DNA from 4 places in the Pantoea sp. B9002 genome. Region 3 is predicted to be linked to each of the others. Evidence: predicted binding sites of a transcription regulator. Region 3 holds the regulator's gene; each other region holds the start of a gene.
What was found. Region 3 encodes Fur, which represses iron uptake genes when iron is present. Its sites were predicted from a motif close to ATAATAATGAGAACNACTATCAA; they were not measured.

Region 1: the regulator Fur is predicted to act here: its motif matches at 2,607-2,629, upstream of HX773_RS10850 (TonB-dependent receptor domain-containing protein).
Region 2: the regulator Fur is predicted to act here: its motif matches at 2,288-2,310, upstream of fhuA (ferrichrome porin FhuA).
Region 4: the regulator Fur is predicted to act here: its motif matches at 2,318-2,340, upstream of fes (enterochelin esterase).

What each region holds. Positions count from the first base shown of each region.
Region 1 covers NZ_JACAPA010000015.1:34,245-39,712, forward strand. Annotated here, with positions in the region: gene HX773_RS10825 (helix-turn-helix domain-containing protein) at 1-104, shown strand, start outside; gene HX773_RS10830 (hypothetical protein) at 356-499, shown strand; gene HX773_RS10835 (siderophore-interacting protein) at 778-1,560, shown strand; gene HX773_RS10840 (PadR family transcriptional regulator) at 1,650-2,189, shown strand; gene HX773_RS10845 (SelT/SelW/SelH family protein) at 2,250-2,537, opposite strand; gene HX773_RS10850 (TonB-dependent receptor domain-containing protein) at 2,758-5,091, shown strand; gene HX773_RS10855 (hemin-degrading factor) at 5,140-5,468, shown strand, end outside.
Region 2 covers NZ_JACAPA010000008.1:38,522-43,989, forward strand. Annotated here, with positions in the region: gene fhuA (ferrichrome porin FhuA) at 54-2,252, opposite strand; gene mrcB (bifunctional glycosyl transferase/transpeptidase) at 2,466-5,006, opposite strand; gene hrpB (ATP-dependent helicase HrpB) at 5,105-5,468, opposite strand, start outside.
Region 3 covers NZ_JACAPA010000011.1:284,062-289,529, forward strand. Annotated here, with positions in the region: gene glnS (glutamine--tRNA ligase) at 1-600, shown strand, start outside; gene HX773_RS09995 (hypothetical protein) at 836-1,231, shown strand; gene fur (ferric iron uptake transcriptional regulator) at 1,292-1,741, opposite strand; gene fldA (flavodoxin FldA) at 2,096-2,626, opposite strand; gene ybfE (LexA regulated protein) at 2,764-3,039, opposite strand; gene ybfF (esterase) at 3,207-3,971, opposite strand; gene seqA (replication initiation negative regulator SeqA) at 4,220-4,759, shown strand; gene pgm (phosphoglucomutase (alpha-D-glucose-1,6-bisphosphate-dependent)) at 4,784-5,468, shown strand, end outside.
Region 4 covers NZ_JACAPA010000002.1:230,120-235,587, reverse strand. Annotated here, with positions in the region: gene HX773_RS01765 (TonB-dependent siderophore receptor) at 1-2,131, opposite strand, end outside; gene fes (enterochelin esterase) at 2,391-3,620, shown strand; gene HX773_RS01755 (enterobactin synthase subunit F) at 3,605-5,468, shown strand, end outside.

The sequences.
Region 1 (5,468 bases), on a different contig from region 3:
GCGTGGCACGCCGTGCGGGCAAAGATTTGCTCAAGCTGGATCTGAAATACAGTACGCCCGATCTGCTGCAAGGCACCTTCTATATTCCGGTGGCGGATAAGTAATGCATAATTCGTGCGGTAAACCGTGACAAACCGCACGATTTTATAAACTCACTGGCGTAATAGGCGTAAAATTCTTCATCGAAACCTGATTGGCCGCGTAAATCACCAGCCGCCACACATCAGGCTGGATAATCACCTGCATTTCTGGTCCATTCCGGGCCGCTATAGTGAACAGACAAAAAATTATGCGACTTCTACCGTTGTTCCTCATGACAGCGCTTGTAGCGTTTTCTTCGCTGGCAAGCGCGCAGATGGCTGAACCTTTTTCACCGCCGGGCGGACTGCATCCGCATCAACCGCATTGTGCGCAGCATGAAATTCTGGGCGACAATGTGCTGCCAAACCATACCCAGGATGATGGCAGTTTCGTTACCTGCGGCAATCACCAGGCGTAATCTCGTTTTAAATTCCGCACCAGACCGTAGCAATTTCTGCACGGTCTCGGCAGTAATACCCATTTATTCTTTGCGCAATAAATTGCGCCGCTACAATTCCTGCCTGTAATTTGCACCTAATCCCTGACTGCACTTCATCGTAGCGGCGCGATTTATCGCGCTGTTTTGACATGCCAATTTTCCAATAGCATTTTTCGGCATTGCATCGAAGATATATCATAACTATTCTCTCCCCATCAGATGAGAATGACTTTCACTATCTTTTAGGGAGACACCACTTGCAAACCAACCCTTCCGAACGCGCACCACGTCGTGTGCGCAATGAACTGCGTTTCCGCCACATCACCGTGGTCAGCAAAACGCTGATTGCCGGTGAATTCTGGCGCATTGTTTTCAACGGCAGCGATCTGGCCGGCTTCAATTCGCCATCGTTTGACGATCACATCAAAGTGTTCTTCCCGGAACACGCCGGTGCTGAGCTGGCGCTGCCGCAGATCACCGATGAAGGCATCGTTTGGCCGAATGGCGTGCGTCCTGCCGCGCGTGATTACACGCCGCTGGAATTTAACGGCGTCGATTCCCTGACCATCGATTTCTACATCCACGATGGCGGCGTTGCCAGCAGCTGGGCAAACGAAGCCAAAGTGGGCGATCAAATCGCGATGGGCGGCCCGCGCGGTTCATTGGTGATCCCGGCGGATTATGCCTGCCAGATTTACGTCTGTGATGAGACCGGTCTGCCCGCCTTTAAACGTCGTTACACCGAAATCCAGGCGCAGGAAATTCACCTGCTGGCCTATGCCGATGAAGCCACCGGCCGCGATTATCTCGGTGATCTGCCGAATGTGCAGGTGAGCTGGTTGGGCAGCGGCACCATGCAGGCCGATAACCTGGCACCGATAACGGCGCAGCTGGATAGGATTACGCTGCCCGCCACTAAATACTTCATCTGGCTGACGGGCGAGGGCGAAGCGGTGAAACTGTTGAGCGATTACTTCACCCAGGGACGTGGTGCAGATAGCGATTACGTGCGCGCCGTAGCCTATTGGCATCAGAAATAACGCCAACGCCGCGCGCGCTGCCGCCTGTGTTGAATTTTGCCAGGCGGCAGACTACTATCAACCTCCCTTAATTAGCGCTCAGGAAGGCAATGAAACAGCAGCGGGATTTTCCATGGCAGTCCGATCACGCACAGCGTACCGTCTGTGCAGGCGCACGTAAAAAGCGTCGGGAGCGGATGCTGGATGCCAGCGATATCCGCCTGTTAATGCTGCACTTTCTCGCCATCAGCTCTGCGCACGGTTATGAGCTGATCAAATCGGTTGAAGAGCTCTCCAAAGGTGAATACTCACCAAGCCCCGGCATTATCTATCCCAACCTGACGCTGCTCGAAGAGATGGATGCGATTCGCGTGGTCGATGCGCAGGCATCGCGTAAAGCTTATGCGCTGAATGAGAGCGGCGTGGCGCTGCTGGCGGAGAATCGTGACAATGTTGAGGCGATTATCGAGCGCTTAACCTCGCTGGCGATTCTGGTGAATAACCGCAGCATTCCGCAGGTTGAGCAGGCGATTCATCTGATTAAACACACTCTGAATCATCGTCTGGCGCAGGAAGATATTTCGCATGAGGCGCTGGAGATAGTGATCAGCGCGCTGCATGAAGCGGCGGAAAAGATCGCTAAAAGTTAGAAGGTCGAACGTAGGGTCGCCATTCATGGCGACCGTCCAGAAAACCGCACCAACCCTAAATCAACTCTTCTTATTATCCACATGCCCCAACGCGCGATCCGGCCAGCAAACATCGCGCACGCGCTGCTTCAGCGCTGCCGCATCCGGGAATCCGCCTTCCTGCTTACGCTCCCAAATCACCTGACCATCAATCGTAATCTCAAACACGCCGCCGGTTCCCGGCTGGAGCGTTACCGCGCTTAAATCCTCGGCAAAGGTATGCAGCAACTCCTGCGCCATCCAGGCGGAACGCAGCAGCCAGTTACATTGTGTGCAGTAATGAATGTTAATAGCCGGTTTTTGTGACATGACGTGTCTCTTTTAGCTCGATAAGTTAACAAAATGTGCGGTCCAAGATACATCTTAGCTTACTGCTAGTTGATAATGATTACCACTTGCATTACATTCCTGTCGACATCATTTATTACATAAAATAAGTCCATAATTTTTACGGTCTTTTAACCAAAGCCCGTACTTTCCGGCAGCAAGCAAGTGAGCGAATACTAACAATTAACCAGGTATTTCGCGCATGTCTTCACTCTTTCAGGGAACGGCCCAGCAACGTCTTTTCAAAGTTGCCATCTTATCTTCAGCCATTCATGCCGCTTGCAGCTTTGCCGCCAGCGACAGCACCAGCAATGAACCGGTTCTCACCGTCACCGCGCCAAAACAGCAGGCCGGCAATAAAACCACCATCACGGCACAAGAGCTGCAAAAACGCGGCGCGAACGATTTCGGCTCGATCATGCGTTATGAGCCGCTGATCAGCGCCACCGGTTCCAGCGGCGGATCCTCTGCCGGCAAAAGCGGTTTCGATCGCGCAGGTTACACCGGTTACAACATTCGTGGTCTGGAGAGTAACCGCGTCGGCATGGATATCGATGGCATTCCGATTCCGGATGCCACCGGCCGCCCTTACGTCAGCCGCACCGGCAACAACACCTTTGGTATTGGCCGCGATTACATCGATCCCTACATGTTCGGCAGCGTTGATATTGAGAAGGGCGCCACGGCGGTGGATCAGCCGAATACCTCGATTGGCGGTAACGTCTCGTTCCACAACAAAACCGCTGACGATTACCTTAGCAGCGACAAAAATAGTTACTTCGGTTACCAGAGCGATTACGACTCATCGAATCGCAGCTGGCACAACGGCATCACCGCCGCCGCTGGCGATGATGAGCTGCGCGGCCTGTTTGTTTACAGCCGTCGCGACGGTCAGGAAACCCGCAACAACAGCGAGGTGAAACAGGCTTATCCGGCCAACTGGCACTCTGACGCCTTTATGACGTCCGGCATCTGGCAGCCGAACGATCAGCACAAGCTGAGCGCTACTTTCGATTACTATCACAAAACCAATCACAGCCATTACGATACCTGGGACACCAGCGGCAACACCGTTTGGGGCACCGCGCAGCAGCAGAGTGACACGCGTCGCTGGGGCATCAATCTGGCGGATGAGTGGACGCCGTACAACGACGTCATCGATACGCTAACTACACGCCTTTACTGGCAGCAAACTGAAGCGCACGACAATACCTATCTGCCGACCAGCGCCAGCCAGTACGGCTTTGTCTATTCCGATTTCAACGTCGATACCTACGGCTTCGATACGCGCGGCACCAAAACGCTGGGCCGTCATGAGTTGAGTGCCGGTGTCAACGCGCGCCTGGATAACAGCGAACGTCCGTTCCGTCAGGAGCCAGCGCCGAGTACCTTCAGCGCCATCACGCAGCCGCAGTCTGACAGCCGCACCTTCGCGGTGGCGGGTTATCTGCAAGATAAGATCAATTTCGATCTTGATAGCCACAATTTCGCAGTTATTCCCGGCGTGCGCGTGATGTATCAAAGCACCAAGCCGAAAAATCTCGGCGATCTCACCACCGGCAGCACGGTGCTGACCGAAGAGCAGGTTGATGCGCTATACGGCAAAACCAATTCCGATACGCAGGTGCTGCCATCGCTGACCTTCCAGTACGACTTAACGCCAGCGCTGACCACCTATCTGCAATACAAACGCGGCGTGCAGTTCCCCACCACCAGCCAGCTGTATGGCTCATGGAACCTGGGTTCCAGCTATGCGGGTAGCGCGCAGTATGCGCTGATTGGTAACACCGATCTGAAAACCGAAACCAGCAACAACTTCGAGTGGGGCCTGAAAGGCCAGGCGACTGAGGGCGTAACGGTCAACACCTCGGTGTTCTACAACCAGTACAAAAACTTCATTGCCTACACGCGCTATCGCCGCGCCACCAATCCGGAGATGTTCGTCAACGTACCGAGCAACATCTACACCAGCTATCAGGCTGAAAACCGCGATAAGGCCTACATTTATGGTGCTGAGATCTCCACCAAAGTAAATTACGGCACCTGGTTCCCGCAGGTCGATGGCCTGAGCAGCACCTTTGCGCTGGGCTATAACGAAGGTAAATCCAAGTCCAGCTACGCCGGTGACAAGTACATCGATCTCGATAGCGTCGCGCCGCTGAAAGCGATTGTTGGCCTGGCGTGGGATGACAAAGCGCGCGGCTACGGCGCAGCGCTGACCGCCACCTTCGTGAAAGGCAAGCAGGCCACGGCGACCAACCGCGAAAGCTACACCAACACCGGCACGGCGATCACTGATTCCACCTCGGAATATATGCGCGTACCGGGTTACGGCATGGTGGATGCGACCGCTTACTGGCAGGCGACGAAAAACGTCAAGCTGAGCGGCGGCATCTATAACATTACCGATCGCAAATACTGGGATTACACCAGCAGCCGCACGCTGACCAGCAGCAATGCCCAGGAACGCAACGACATCAACCTGGCCGTGATGCCAGGCCGCACCTTCCAGTTGGGTGTGAACGTCGATTTCTAATCACTTTTCGCCCTGCGGCAGCGCAGGGCATTTTCATGGAGCAAGGCAATGAACCCACGTTACGATCACTATCTGGCGCTGAAAGGCGAGCATCCGAAAAAGTACGCGCGCGATCTCGCGGCGCTGATGGGCATTGGCGAAGCGCAGCTGTGTGAAGCGCGTGTCGGCCAGGATGCAAAGGCGTTAAAAGCCGATTTCCCTGCGCTGCTGGCAGCACTGGCGGCGGTGGGTGAAACCAAAAGCATCACCCGCAATGAATATGCGGTTCACGAGCAGGTGGGCAAATATGAAAACCTGCACCTCGGCGAACACGCCGGACTGATTCTCAACCCGCGCGCGCTCGATCAGCGTCTGTTCCCGCATCAGTGGCACAGCGC
Region 2 (5,468 bases), on a different contig from region 3:
TAATCCCTGGTTAATCAGTAGGGTCGCCATTGATGGCGACCTACGTAACACGATTAGAAACGGAAAGTCGCAGTACCGACAATCTGGCGCTCAGCGCCCCAATAGCAGGCATAATCGCGGTAGCAGCTGGCGACGTATTCACGATCGAACAGATTATTGACGTTAACGCCGATGGTGGAGCCCGGCATGCCAAAGCGTGCGAGATCGTATTTCAGCGCGGCATCAACGGTGGTGTAACCGGCTACGTCGAAGTTTTGGTTCACATCGTCGCCGCTGGCGTACAACCCTTTGCTCTCGCCCACATAACGCACACCCGCACCCACGGTCACGCCCGACAGCGCCGTTTCATGGAAGGTGTAATCACTCCACAGCGATGCCATATGCTTCGGCACCTGCACTGGCGTTTTGCCTTTGAGGTTGGTGTCTTCGGTGTATTCCGCATCGGTATAGGTATAAGAGGCGGTCATATTGATGTTGGCATTCAGCGCTGCTTTGGCTTCCAGCTCCACGCCGCGTGAACGGATTTCACCACTCTGAATGCTGGCAAATGGATGGTTAACCGTATCCGGATCGGCCGTCAGGTTTTTAGTTTTAGTCAGCTGATAGACCGCTGCAGTTAATACTACCGGACGATCTTTCGGTACGTATTTCACACCGGCTTCATATTGCTTCGCGCGTGAAGGATCGAAGGCTTGGCCATCAAAGGTTGAACCTGAGTTCGGAATGAAGGCTTCGCTGTAACTGAAGTAAGGCGCGATACCGTTATCAAACACATAGTTCAGACCGCCACGCCAGGTGAAAGCCTGATCGTTCTGGCGATCAACGCTATTGGCTACGCGATCGTAAACCGAGTTCATGGCGTAATCGTAACGGCCGCCGAGGGTTAACACCCAGCGGTTCCACTCCATCTGATCCTGCGCGTATAAACCGGTTTGGCGCTGCTTATTAAGGTGCTGATAAGGCGTATCAAACGGCGTCACGCTGTCGTCGCCATATTGCGGATTAACGGCATTCAGCGGTGATGCGGTACCAAATTGCGCATCAATATCGTTTCGCGTGCGCTGGAAATCGACACCCAGCAACAACGTGTGATCAACCTGCCCCGTCGCAAATTTAGCCTGCGCCTGGTTATCGACTGCAAACTGATTCAGCTTTTCATTAGAAACCGCCGAACCGCGAGTAATTTGCTGTGTTAGGGCATTAAAACCATTGCCATAAATACTGCGATAATCCGTTCTCAGATCCGCATAGCGCAGATTCTGCCGCACCGTCCAGGTATCATTGAAGCTGTGCTCGAAGTTGTAGCCCACCATCTTGGTGTTGCGCGAAATCTTGTTGCTGTCTTCGCCTTCATCAAAGTTGGTCGGCAGCTTGTAGCTGCTGCCGTCAGGACGCGTGATGCCCACCACGGTGCCCTGACGTGGCAACCAGCCGTAATAGCCGGTTTCCGGTTCGTTCTGGAAGTAGGTCAGCAGATCGAAACGCGTATTCTCATCCGGACGCCAGCTGAACGACGGCGCAATGGTGTAGCGCTTCTCTTTGTTCATCTCCTGCTGCGCATCGGCGCTGCGCGCGAGGCCGGTCAGGCGATAGCTGTAAACGCCGTCATCATCCAGCGAGCCGCCGAAATCGAAACCGGTGGAGAACTGATTGTTGGTGCCCATCTGGAACTGCACTTCACGCAGCGTCTCCTGCGTTGGACGCTTACTCACCAGCGACACCACGCCGCCCGGATTGCTCTTGCCGTACAGCACCGAAACCGGACCGCGCAACAGTTCGGCGCGCTCGAGGAAATAGGGATCGATAGCAAACTCAGAGTAGTTATCACCCTGCAGTTTCAGGCCATCAAGATATTGGTTGGTGTTGGTTTCGCTGAAGCCGCGAATAGAGAGCGCATCGATCACATTGGAGCTACCGCGGTTACCGGTCAACACGCCTGGCGTGTAGTTGAAAGCCCCTTTCACGCTGGTGACGTTTTTCATCGCCATCTCTTCCTGCGTGACCACCGAGATGGACTGCGGGTTCTTCTCAATCGGCGTATCGGTTTTGGTGCCGGTGGCGCTGCGTTTGGCCGCGATGGTTGGCGACGGGCCCCACGCTTTCTCTTGCTCGACACCGCTGCCGCCATCGGCGCTAACAACCACGGTATCTTCTGCCAACGCCTGCACGCTGAACGTACCCAGAGTCAGTGAAATAAACCAAGCCAGCGAACGCGGGCGTAAGAAACAAGGATTGGTGTTTCGCGTATTCATAAGTGAGGTCTCTCGAAAAAAGTCGATGCAGGCGAATACAAACGAGAATGATTATTATGACGCACGGATTTTAGGCGAAATAGTGTCATATTCGCAACGATTAATGGCTGTTCGCGGGGCGTTAGCGCCCAGATCGCGTATATCCATGATCGTGCTTAACAAAAATGCAGGCATGAAAAAGGGCGCCGCAGCGCCCTTTGTTTTCTCAGCAACTTATTTGCTGCCGAACATATCTTTAATCCAACCCGCCACACCGTCAGAATCTTTCTGCTCATTCTGTGGCTGCTGCTGTTGTTGTTGCTGCTGTTGCTGCTCTTGTTGCTGCTGCAACTGCTGCTGTTGTTGCTGAACCTGCTCTTGCTGCTGCTGACACAGCGCGTTCGGATCCAGTGACCACACCGGCAGCGATCGCCATGTGCTGCTGCCCGTACCGCAGATAAAGTTACCGGCAGAATCGACGTTCATCTGCGTGATATCTTCCGGCGGCGTCAGCACCAGCGGCATTGGCGCCTGGTTGTCGAGATAGCGACGATAAAGCTGCATTGCACCGCTGGCACCGTACAGCTTCGAGGTTTGGTTGTTATCGCGACCAACCCAGGTAATCGCCACTTCTTTGCCATCAATACCGGCGAACCAGCTGTCGATCAGGTCATTGGTGGTACCGGTTTTGCCTGCCAGATGCGCTTTAGGATAACGTGCACCCAGCGCACGCGCGGTGCCGTGATCGGCGACCTGCTGCATGGTGTAGAGCGTCAGATACGCCGCCTGCGCCGGTTCAACGCGCTGCGCCTGCGGATAGCTTTGATACAGCACCGTGCCATCTTCCGCAATCACCGAACGCACCGCCGACAGCTCAGCGCGGTTACCGCCGCTGGCAATCGACTGGAACGCCTGCGCCACTTCAATCGGCGTCAGGTTCAGTGCGCCCAGCAGCATTGACGGCACCGGATGCAGCTGATCTTTCGGCACGCCGAGTTTGTTCCAGGTATCAACCACGGCATCCAGTCCCAGCGTCATACCGAGGTTGACGGTTGGCACGTTCATCGAGTTGGTCAGCGCATCCACCAGCATCACTTTGCCGCTGAAACGACGATCGTCATTCATCGGTTTCCAGATGCTGCCGTTCGGCTGTTTCAGCGCAATCGGCTCATCGGCGATCCAGCTGTTGAGGCGATAGCTGTTCGGCTGGCTCAGCGCGGTAAGATAGGTGGCCGGTTTTGCCAGCGAGCCAATCGAACGACGTGCCTGCAGCGCGCGGTTGTAACCGGCAAACTGCGGATCGGCACCGCCAACCATGGCGCGCACTTCACCACTGAATCGGTCAACCACCACCATCGCGGTTTCCAGATCTTTCAGGCCACGCTGTTTTTTCAGCGTTGGAATGCCTTCAATTACCGCTTTCTCCGCGGCATCCTGCGAAATCGCATCCAGCGTGGTGAAAATCTTCACGCCGGAGAGATCTTTCATTTTGTCGCCGAGCTTGGCTTGCAGCTCGTTACGCACCATCTGCATGAACGCTGGCTGAGGCGTGATCACGCCGCCTTTCGGCTGAACGCCAAGCGGACGCGCCGACAGCATGTCATACAGTTCCTGATCGATGACGTTCTGCTGCTGCAACAAACGCAGCACCAGATTACGTCGCTCCAGCGCCAGTTTCGGGTTACGCCATGGATTGTACAGCGACGCGCCTTTCACCATGCCGACCAGCATCGCCTGCTGATCGAGGCTCAGCTCATCCACCGGACGACCGAAGTAGTACAAGCTCGCCAGCGGGAAGCCGCGGATCTGATCGTTGCCGGTCTGGCCGAGATACACCTCGTTGAGATACAGCTCGAGGATGCGATCTTTGCTGTAGCGCGCATCCATGATCACCGCCATATAGGCTTCACGCGCTTTACGCCACAGCGAACGCTCGTTGGTGAGGAACAGGTTTTTCACCAGCTGCTGCGTCAGCGTACTGCCGCCCTGCACCGCTTTACCGGCGGTGATGTTGGCGAGGAACGCACGACCAATTGAGTACGGGCTAATGCCGTCGTGCTCGTAGAAATGGCGGTCTTCGGTGGCGATCAAGGTGCTAACCAGCAGATCCGGGAAACCGGCGCGCGGCACGAACAGACGCTGTTCACCGTTCGGCGACTGCAACATGGTGATCAGGCGCGGATCGAGGCGGAAGAAGCCAAAATCGCGGCCGGTATCGAGGTTTTTAATCTCGCTCAGCTCATTGTTGCTAAACGTCAGGCGCGCGTTGATCTGCCCCTCTTTGCTGTCCGGGAAATCAAACGGACGGCGCAGCAGATCAATGGTGTTGCCTTTGACGCTAAACTCGCCCGGACGGGTGATGCGCGACACTTCGCGATACTGCGTGCCTTCCAGCAGCGCAATCATCTCTTTTTTGTCGTACGACATGCCCGGTTCGAGGCTGACCATGCGGCCATAAACGGCGGCCGGCAATTGCCACACTTTACCGTCGATGCGGCTGCGGATTTCCGAGTCGAGATAGACGCCCCAGGCAGCCATCACCACCACAAAGACCAGGAAGAGTTTAATCAACCAGCCTAACCAGCGACGTTTGCCGCGTGGCGGACGTTTTTTACTTTTTGGTGGCACCGGTCCACTCTCCTCATCTTCTTCGTCAAAATCGTCCTGATCGATATCATCATCAAGTTCCCTGCGGCGACCCCGACGCGCAGTGCTGCGCGGCGGCTTTGGCGCTTTTCCTTTGCGCCCAATAGGTTCGCGATCGTTCCCAGACATGCTTTTATTCTCCAGGTATTGCTACGGCGGCGGCCGTTACTCTAACTGCTTTCTCGTGCTACGCATGGCAGAACCCTCTGAATTCGATCCACAGCGTTTCACGATGAAAATTTCTTGGTCCGCCTTGTGGGTAAGGCGTTGGCCGGATCGTCCGGCCATGGATGCTTTGGATAGCGCCCTTTCATCTCTTTCTGCACTTCGGGATACGCACCACGCCAGAACGCCGCGAGGTCACGGGTGATCTGCAGCGGACGGTGCGCGGGCGAGAGCAGCTCTAACACCAGCGGTACGCGGCCATCGGCCACCGCCGGATTCTGTGCTTCACCAAACATCTCCTGAATCCGCACCGCCAGCGCGGGTGGCTTCTCCGCATCGTAGCGGATCGGCAGGCGGCTTCCGGTCGGCACAGTGTAATGAGTTGGCAGCACAGTATCCAGCCGCTGACGTTGTGACCATGTCAGC
Region 3 (5,468 bases):
CTGCCTGCCGGTTATGAAGAGATCATCACCATGCCAAATCATCCGAACAATCCGGAGATGGGCACGCGTGAAGTGCCATTCAGCCGTGAAGTGTGGATCGATCGCGCAGATTTCCGTGAAGAAGCCAATAAGCAATACAAGCGTCTGGTGCTGGGTAAAGAAGTCCGTCTGCGTAACGCCTATGTGATCCGTGCCGAGCGCGTGGCAAAGGATGATGAAGGTAATATTACCTGCATTTACTGTACCTGCGACGTCGATACGCTGAGCAAAGATCCAGCTGATGGACGTAAAGTGAAGGGCGTGATCCACTGGGTTTCCGCTATTCACGCACTGCCGGCGGAATTTCGTCTCTACGATCGTCTGTTTAGCGTGCCAAATCCGGGCGCGGCTGAGGATTTCCTCACCACCATCAACCCGAACTCACTGGAAATCAAACAGGGCTTCGTTGAGCCAGGTTTGCGTGCAGCGGATCCGATGGCGCCGTACCAGTTCGAACGCGAAGGCTATTTCTGTGCTGATAGCGTCTATTCACAGCCAGCCAAACTGGTGTTTAACCGCACCGTGGGTTTGCGTGATACCTGGGCAAAAATCGGCGATTAATAGTTTTAGTCGCTAGCACGATAAGATCATGAAAGGGCGAGCAATCGCCCTTTTTTATTATCTCTATTTGGCAAGATACGACCTTTTATGCTGCCCGCCTCAATCCGCCTTTAATTCCCTATTTGCGACTATTCTGACTTTAGAAAAATTAACCCATTTGCCAGTGTGAAAAACTTTTTTTCAGGTAGGCTATGCGCTCTCAGACGTTGCTCCGCGGCTTATCTAAGGAAAAAAAATGACAAGTCTCGCCCAGGAAGCCAGGCATAGCGTGGTGGTTTTACATCAGCTTATCGAACGTATTTTCAATCAGGCAGAAGGCAGCGATGACAGTATTGATCTGTTTTTGTCGCACTTTCATCCCGAGTTCAAAATGGTCACGCCGCAAGGCAAACGATTGGATCTCAATGAAATGGAAGTGCTGTTTCGCCAGTTGCAGGGGCAGCGCGAAGGGATGCGCATTGCTACCAGTGAGCACGCCATCATCTCGCAGCAAAGCGAGGAAGTGACGATTCAGTATCGTGAATTACAGATGATGAACGGCATCAATCAGAGCCGTATTTCACTGGCGGTACTGGATTGCAGCACCGCCATTCCGCGTTGGCGCTACTTACAAGAAACGCTCGTTGCCTGATTTCAGGCATAAAAAAACCGGCTCAAGCGCCGGTTTTTTTATACTGCATAGCACACTTAATTACTTATCGTGGAGCGTATCGTCTTCGCGGCAGTCTCCCAGAGCACAGTGACCATACAGGTACAGGCTGTGGTTGCTGAGTTTGATACCGTGGCGAGTGGCAATTTCACGCTGACGCGTTTCGATTGATTCATCGCTGAATTCGATAACTTTGCCACAATCCAGGCAGATCAAGTGATCGTGGTGATGCTGCTGAGTCAGTTCGAAGACAGATTTACCGCCTTCAAAGTTGTGACGGGTTACAATGCCCGCGTCGTCAAACTGGTTAAGAACGCGATACACCGTTGCCAGACCAATCTCTTCGCCCATATCAATCAGGCGCTTATACAAATCTTCCGCACTGACGTGATGGGACTCGGGGCCGGGTCCCTGAAGCACTTCCAGAATTTTCAGTCTGGGTAGCGTGACTTTCAGGCCAGCCTTCTTCAATGCGGAGTTGTTGTCAGTCATGCGGATATTGTCCTGTTACTTTGCTAGTCACTTGCGGCGCAGGGGCCTTGAATGTTTAGGTCAACGCGCATTCTCATTTGCGTCTCATTATAGAACTCAAGCAGTGAAATGAAAACCAAGGCAACGTCCTTAATCACCAAAGGTTGTAAGGATATCGTCACTAACGTCTTCAAGACGCTTGGGTTTTGGATTCCATTTCACTCAGCCTCATTCTACTGCCAGAGGAATAAGCGGATGACCATTGCGGGTATTCTACAGATTTGCGGGGAAAAGTTAAAAAACCGTAGCTATTATTTTTATAGGAAATTCCGTTGCCCGATGTGAGGCAGTGTGCACATCGGGCAGAGCAGGGAATTAAGCTTCAATAATCTCTTTCAGCTGCAGCTCGTCGAAGATCTGCTTCACCCACTTCTCAACGCGTTCGTTGGTCAATTCTGGCTGACGATCTTCGTCAATGGCCAGACCAAGGAAGTTTTTGTCATCGGCCAGGCCTTTAGAGGCTTCGAAGTGATAGCCTTCGGTTGGCCAGTGACCAACGATCACCGCACCGTTCGGTTCGATGATGTCACGGATGGTGCCCATCGCGTCACAGAAGTACTCGGCGTAATCTTCCTGATCGCCACAACCAAACAGCGCTACCAGCTTGCCATTGAAATCAATCTCTTCCAGCGTCGGGAAGAAATCATCCCAGTCACACTGCGCTTCGCCGTAATACCAGGTTGGAATGCCCAGCAGCAGGATGTCGAACGCATCGAGATCTTCTTTGGTGCTCTTAGCAATGTCATGCACTTCGGCGACATCTTTACCCAGTTGTTTCTGGATCATCTTTGCAATGTTTTCAGTGTTGCCGGTATCGCTGCCGAAGAAAATGCCTACGATTGCCATGGGTTAGGTAACCTCTTGAATCCTGATTGTGAAAGTAAGTCAGTTGACTGCACAGTTATGCGAATAATAGCAGACCGGTAAAAAGTGCGGAACTTGTAAAGCCGTGACTTTGTGTTCCAGCGTGCGGTCTTCGCGCGTTACGACAGTTTGAGCTGTGCCAGCAGCATTTGTTCAATCAATTCGCTGCGACTGATGTTCTGCTGATCGGCCAGCGTGCTGAGCGCGTCAACCGCCTCGCTCGACATCTTCAGCTCAACACGACGCAGCCCACGCACTTTATCGCGCTTGAGCTGATTACGTTTGTTGATGCGTAACTGTTCATCACGCGTCAGCGGGCTGGTTTTCGGGCGACCAGGACGCCGCTCGTCTGCGAAGAGATCAAGCGTAGTGCGGTCTGTCTGTTCTTTTGCCATGGTTTGTAAAACTGAGTGGGCGCGAACGGCGGAAAGGCGCTGCGCGATTAAAACATTATCGGCCCGACCACGGCGAAAAAATATCCGTGGCAAATTTTTAGCGCGACATCATACTCCAGCGCCTTCCCTGACGCCAACCCTAAAGCGCAAGCGGCAAGCTTTTGCTTTTACAGGTTAAAAAAACGCCGAACGGCGCGTAGCACCGCATCGGGTTTCTCGGCGTGCACCCAATGTCCAGCGCCGCTGATCACATGTGCATGCGCCTGTGGGAACTGACGCAGCAGCGCATCGCGATGCTGATTATCCAGATAAGGCGAATCGCCGCCGCGGATAAACAGTGCCGGATGCGGCCACGCAGGAATCTCTTCCCAGCCGGAAATGGTGCTGTAATTATCCCACAGCACCGGCACATTAAAGCGCCATTCGCCCTCTGCGAAAGACTTGAGGATGAACTGGATCACGCCTTCTTGATCAATATGCTGACGCATCACTTCAGCGGCTTCGCTGCGGCGCGTGACGCCCGCGGCGCTCACGGCGCGAATAGCGGCAAAAATTTCGTCATGGCGGCGCGTTTGGTAATCAACGGGCGCGATATCGATCATCACCATTTTTTCGATACGTTCCGGCGCGATGGCACTGAGCGCCATGGCGATTTTGCCGCCCATTGAGTGGCCAATCACACCCGCGCGATCGATATGGTGCGCATCCAGCGTTTCGACGATGTCCTGCGCCATTACGTGATAATTCATCTCATCGCTACGCGCCGACAAGCCGTGGTTACGCACATCCACCTGCAGCGTCGGACGTGCATCACGCACCCCACGCGCCAGCACGGCAAGGTTATCAAGGCTGCCAAAAAGACCATGGATTAACAGAATCGGTGTGGCATCGGGGGCAGATTGTTCAGTTTGCAGACGGGCGTTCAAAATCATGGCTAAAGTTCTTACGGTTGTGACCTTGGCTTAGGTTATCATGGATTCACCTGTCCAGCAGTCAGGCCGATGGGCATTAGGGCATATTCCGACTTTTGCCCCGAAACGTTGCCAACGCTATCGGCTGCCACGGATTTAACTTTATAATCCTTATGTTAGAACCCGCTCACGTTTTGCACGACTGGATTTTGCTAAGGCCGTTGCAATAATGCGTGGTTCTGTCATTTGCCAGAATCGTACGGAAAAAGATGAAAACGATTGAAGTTGACGAAGAACTCTACCGTTATATTGCCAGCCACACGCAGCACATTGGTGAAAGCGCCTCAGATATTTTGCGCCGCATGTTGAAGTTCACCGCCGGACAGAGCGCACCTGCTGCGCCCGCCGCTGGTGCATCAGTGAAAGAAGCGCAACCTGCCAGCCGTGAAGCGCGTCCTCAGGATCGCGTCCGTGCGGTACGTGAGCTGCTGCTTTCCGATGAATATGCCGAGCAGAATAAGGCGGTTAACCGCTTCATGTTGGTACTGTCAACGCTCTATCGTCTTGATCCGGCTGCGTTTGCTGAAGCTACTGCCTCGCTGCAGGGCCGTACCCGCGTCTACTTTGCGGGCGACGAGCACACGCTGCTGCAAAATGGCACCCATACCAAGCCGAAGCACGTTCCCGGCACGCCGTACTGGGTGATCACGAACACCAATACAGGTCGCAAATGCAGCATGGTGGAACACATCATGCTGGCTATGCAGTTCCCACAGGAACTGACAGAGAAAGTTCGCGGCACCATTTAACTGAAGCGTCAGGGAGAAGCGCCAATGGCCAATCACCCCCGTGCCGGGCAGCCTGCCCAGCAGAGCGATTTGATTAACGTTGCACAATTAACCTCGCAGTATTACGTCCTGAAGCCCGATGTGGCGAATCCGGATCATGCGGTGAAATTTGGCACTTCAGGCCACCGCGGCAGCGCGGGACGCCAAAGCTTCAATGAACAGCACATTTTGGCGATCGCGCAGGCGATTGCTGAAGAACGTAAAAAGAATGGCATCACCGGTCCGTGCTACGTCGGTAAAGACACGCATGCGCTGTCAGAGCCGGCGATTCTGTCGGTGCTGGAAGTGCTGGCCGCTAACGGCGTGGACGTGATTGTGCAGCAGGACAACGGCTATACGCCAACGCCTGCCATCTCTAACGCGATTCTTGAGCACAACAAACGCGGCGGCGCGCAGGCGGACGGCATCGTTATCACGCCTTCGCACAACCCACCGGAAGATGGCGGTATCAAATACAATCCGCCCAACGGTGGCCCGGCTGATACCAACGTCACCAAAGTGGTGGAAGATCGCGCTAACCAGCTGATCAAGGGCGAACTGAAAGACGTGAAACGTCTGCCGCTGGATCAGGCATGGGCGAGCGGTCACATCGTTGAGCAGGATCTGATTCAGCCGTACGTTGAAGGTTTGGCACAGGTGATTGACTTCGCCGCCATTCAGAAAGCTGGCC
Region 4 (5,468 bases), on a different contig from region 3:
ACAGGTTATCGATGCCCACCGTGACGCTGGCGTACTTGTTGATATCGTAGGTACCGCTCATACCGATAATTGAGTAAGGACTCACTTTATCCGTTGCGCTACCGGTCGAAAGATTCCCTTTGTAATCATACTTCTTCGGTGTCTGCGTGCCGTACCAGGTCAGCGTGGTTTGCAGCGACAGATCCTGCGTCGCCTGCCAGCTCAGCGTCGAGTTCAGCGTGTATTCCGGAATCACCGACAAACGATCGCCGGTCTCTTTGTTCTTACTCTGCAGCATATAGGTGAAGTTGTTATTCCACGTCACGCTGTCGGAGAACGGTACGTTGACGGTGCCTTCCAGCCCTTCCACCACCGCTTTCGGTACGTTTTCCCACTTATAAATATCCGTGGTGCCATTAGATGCTTTGCTCACTGGCGAGTAACCGGCTTCGATCTTGTTGCGATAATCGTTGCGGAACCAGGTCAAACCGGCCTGATAACCTTCGTGTTTCCACTCCAGACCAATCTCTTTGTTGATGCTGTTTTCCGCTTTCAGGTCGCTGTTACCCTGCAGATAACAGGCGCCAGTGCTGGCCGCACAACCCTGACCATTGCTGTACAACAAGTAGTTCGGGTTGGTTTGATACAGGCTCGGCGCTTTATAGGCGCGTCCAATCCCCATCTTCAGCGTGAAGTCATCGCCCAAACCCTGCGACAGGTTGAGCGACGGGCTCCAGTTATTGCCAACAATCGAGTGATGATCGAAACGCAGGCTTGGCGTCAGCATGGTGCTGTCGGTCAGCTCCATGTTGTCTTCCGCAAACAGCGAGAAAATCTCTGCCTGGGAATACGGGCTGCGACCGGTGTTGTCGATGCCCGGCACCGAACCGTAGCTCGCCGCCTGCGTGTTGGAAGAGCCATCTTTCATGCGCTGCTGGTTCCATTCGGTACCCAGCGTCGCGGTTTGGTTAAACAGCAGCTCAAACGGAATGCTGACTTCGCTATGCAGCAGCACGTCATCCAATTGAATGGTGTTGAAACCGCTGTTGGAGAAGATGCCTTCGGTGCCGCCGGCCAAACCTTCATTAAGGCGCGAGTTGCGGGTTTTCTCGTAGCGCGCATACGTGTTGGTGCTGACGCCGTTATCCCATGCGCCGGTCCATTTCAATGAGACGTTCTGGCGATACAGGCGGTTAGTTTCGTCACCGTACATACTTTTCACCAGTGTGCTGGTGTTGGTGTTCTGCGTATCACCCGCATACAGGTTGCCCTGACGGCTGTAACCGGCCTGCAGCTCCAGCGTCTGCATCGGTGCAAACGCCCAGCTGAGTAAGGCATTGATATCTTTATTAACCGAACCTTCACGACCCGCCGGATAGCTGCCCGCATAGGAGCCGGTGCGCGCCGCCGCATGCCCTTGGTTAATGTCATAGGCATCGGCCTGAGTTTTGGCTAAACCACCATACAAACGAAAGTTGAAATCATCGCCCAGCGGCCCTTCCAGACTGAAGTTGGTGCGCTTGGTGGCACCTTCCGCTTTATGTTCCGGCACGTTGTAATAGGTGTTCCAGGAACCGTGCCACTGCTGATCGGTCTGTTTTTTGGTGATGATATTCACCACGCCGCCCGCCGCGCCGTTACCGTAACGCACCGCAGCCGGTCCGCGAATCACGTCGATGTGATCGATCATCTCCGGCGGCACCCAGTTAGTGTCGCCACGCGTATCACGCTCGCCACGCCAGCCAAGGCGCACCGAGTTGCGGCTGGTGATCGGCATGCCGTCCACCATGATCAGGGTGTTTTCCGGGCCCATGCCGCGAATATCGATCTGGCGATTGTTGCCGCGCTGGCCGCTGGTGGAGTTGCCGGTCAGGTTAACGCCGGGCATGGTACGGATAATTTCGGACACATCACGCGCGGGCGGATGCTTTTTGATTTCGTCGGCGGTAATGGTTGAGACGCCCGGCGCTTGCAGGTTCTGCTGCTGCGCGGTGACCATCAAGGTACCGCCGTCCATTGATTGTGCGTCAGTGGTGCTGGTTGAGGTTTTGCTGGAGGAAGTCTCTGCTGCCCAGGCGCTGCTGGAAAGCAGTGAGGCGCTGAGCCCCAGTTCAATCAGAATGGCTAATGATAACCGTGAGTAATTTTTCATTTTATACGTTCCTGGATGGCCAGAAAAAAGCCGTTGGATGCTTAACTGGCGAGCCGGTGAGAAGATCCCTGTCCATATCGCGCCCAGTTCCAGACCCTTCAAACCATCCGTAGCGCAACCTTACCGAACGGTAAGCATCAGGCGGAACAGGCGTGCTCATTTTTGAGCGCAGCCACCCTATTGCAAATGCAAATTATTATCAATAGTATTATTCATCAAGCTTATGTAAATCTCCGCGTAAACACCGACTGGCAGCCCTATGACCTGGCGAAATGATGTAACCGGCAGTGCAGCCTGGTGGCAGGCGCAACAATCCCAAGGCATTCCCCGCATTGAGTTAGCAGACGATGGCCAATGTCAGGTCACCTTCTTCTGGCGTGACCCGCAAGGCGATGAAACGCAATCGTCGACCCAGCGCGTGTGGATCAACATCACCGGCGTGACCGATCACCACCAGCGCCGCCCGCCGCAATCATTGATGCGCGTGGCCGGCACCAACGTCTGGTATTGGCAGACCTCGCTGCCCGCCAACTGGCGCGGCAGTTACTGTTTGATGCCTGATGATCAAGCCACGGACTTCACCGGCATTGCCGAGATGTCCACGCTGCGCAACTGGTGGCGCGACAAATTCCCAACGGCGCAGGCCGATCCGCTCAATAGCTTACGTGGCTGGTCCGGTGGTCGCGGCATGGGCGTCTCGCCGCTGCATCTGCCCCACGCGCCCGATCAACAGCTGTGGCAAGCGGTGGATAACGGCACCGCGCCAACCATTAAACTGCAACAGCAGCAATGGGATAGCGCACTATTAGGCAACAGCCGCAAGGTGTGGATTTACACCACTGGCGCAGCCAATCCCGCACAGCGTCCGCTGGCCATCATGCTTGATGGGCAATTCTGGGCGCACAGCATGCCGATTGCCGGACCGCTGCAGCAGCTCACCGATGCCGGTTCTTTGCCGCCAGCGGTGTATCTGTTTATCGACATCATTGACCGCGAACACCGCAGCCGCGAGCTGCCGTGTAACGCGCAGTTTTGGCAAGCCATTCAGCAAGAACTGTTACCACAAATTGCACAATCAACGCCTTATCGCCAGCAGGCGGACAGCACCATCGTCGCCGGACAAAGCTTTGGCGGCCTGGCGTCGGTGTTTGCCGCGCTGCACTGGCCGGAAACCTTTGGCAACGCGCTCAGCTTGTCCGGCTCCTTCTGGTGGCCGGAACGCGGCAATCCGCACGGCTGGCTGCTGCAGGCGCTGGATAGCGGTCTCGCGCCGCGCCAACCGCTGCGTTTCTGGCTCGAAGCGGGCAGACGCGAAGGCTTGATTTTGCAAGCTAATCAACAACTTCAACAGCAGCTTAGCGCTGCCGGCTATCAGGTAAATTACCTGCCGGTGGAAGGCGGCCATGACGCGCTCTGTTGGCGCGGCGGCCTGCTGAGTGGCCTACAAGCGCTGTGGAGCAAACCGGAGCATCCATGTCCGAATCCCTGATGAATAAGCCTATGACCGACCAACAAACCTTGCCGTTAGTCGCGGCACAGCCCGGCATCTGGATTGCCGATCAGCTGTCACCGCACCACAACGCTTACGCGGTGGCGCACTTTGTCGAACTGCGCGGTGAGATTGATAGCGCCCTGTTGGCGCAGGCGATTGTGGCGGGCATGCAGGAAGCCGACACGCTGAACATGGCATTTGGTGAGGTGGAAGGCGAAGCGTTGCAGTGGCCGCAGCCACACGCCTTTAGCCTGCCGCAGATTGTCGATTTGCGCGCTGAGGCCGATGCGCCTGCCAAAGCGCGCGCGCTGATGCGTGACGACATGAATGGCGATCTGCGCGTATTGAGCGGCGCAAAGCTGTGGCATCACCGCCTGTTCCGTCTCGACGATCAGCATTGGTTTTGGTATCAGCGCTATCACCATTTGGTGGTGGATGGCTTCAGCTTTACCGCGCTGACGCGCCGCATCGCCAACCTCTACAGTGCGGCCGTACGCCAGCAAGCCGCTGAACCGACGCCATTTATTCCGTTTAGCGAAGTGGTTGAAGAGTATCAGCGCTACCGCGAATCCTCCTCTTTTGCGCGTGACAGCCAATTCTGGCGCGAAAAAGGTGCGGCGCTGCCCTCACCGGCTTCGCTCTCGCCGCTGCCGCTCGCCGGTCAACACGCCAGCACCGATCTGCTGCGCCACAGCGTTACGCTGGATCGCAGCACCTTCCAGACGCTGGTGCAGCAGCATCCGCACGCCAGCGCGGCCGATCTCGCCTTTGCGCTGGTGGCGCTCTGGCTGGCGCGTCTCAGCGGGCAAAACGACTTTGCCGCTGGCTTCATCTTTATGCGCCGCATCGGCTCGGCCGCCTTGTGCGCCACCGGTCCGGTGATCAACGTATTGCCGATGGCGGTCCATTACGACCCGACGCAGCCGATCAGCGCGCTCGCCGCGCAGCTGGCGGGCGAAGTGAAAAAGATGCGTCGTCATCAGCGCTATGACGCCGAACAGGTGCAGCGCGATCTCGGCCGCCTCGGCGATGGCGATCCGCTGTACGGTCCGGTAATCAACCTGAAGATGTTTGATTACCAGCTCGATTTCGCTGGCGTGGAAGGTATCACCCATCAACTGGCGTCCGGGCCGGTGCGCGATCTGGAGATCGCCATTTATATCAGCGAGCACGGTGAACTGACGCTGGAGCTATTGGCGAATGCCGAACGCTACAGCGAACAAACCTTGCAGCGTCATGCCAGCCGTTTTGCCCTGCTGCTCGATCAGCTGGCGCAACAGCCGCAGCGGCCGTGCGGCGAACTCGATCTGCTCACTGCCGAAGAGCATGCGCAGATTGCCGGGATCAACCAAACCGCTTATCCGCTGCCAGCAGAAACGCTGGCGTCACTGTTAGCGCAGCAGGCGGCACGCACACCCGATGCACCGGCGCTGGCCGATGCGCAGCATCAGCTCAGCTACCGCGAGATGCAGCAGCAGGTGTTTGCGCTGGCCGCCGATCTCAGCGCCGCCGGGGTGCAGCGTGGCGATATTGTCGCCGTGGCGCTGCCGCGTTCGGTGCAGCTTTCACTGGCGCTACAGGCGATTGTTTCGCTCGGCGCTGCGTATTTGCCGCTCGATACTGGTTATCCGGATGACCGTTTGCAGCTGATGCTGGAAGACGCCGCGCCAAAAACGCTGATCACCTGCGCGGCGCTCAGCGCGCGCTTCAGCGCCATCGCCTCGGTCAATCAGCTGCATTTTGATGTGCTGTATCACAATGTCCATGCGCCGCAGCCGGCCAGCGCGCCGACGCCGCAGGATGGCGCCTACATCATTTACACCTCAGGTTCGACCGGTCGCCCTA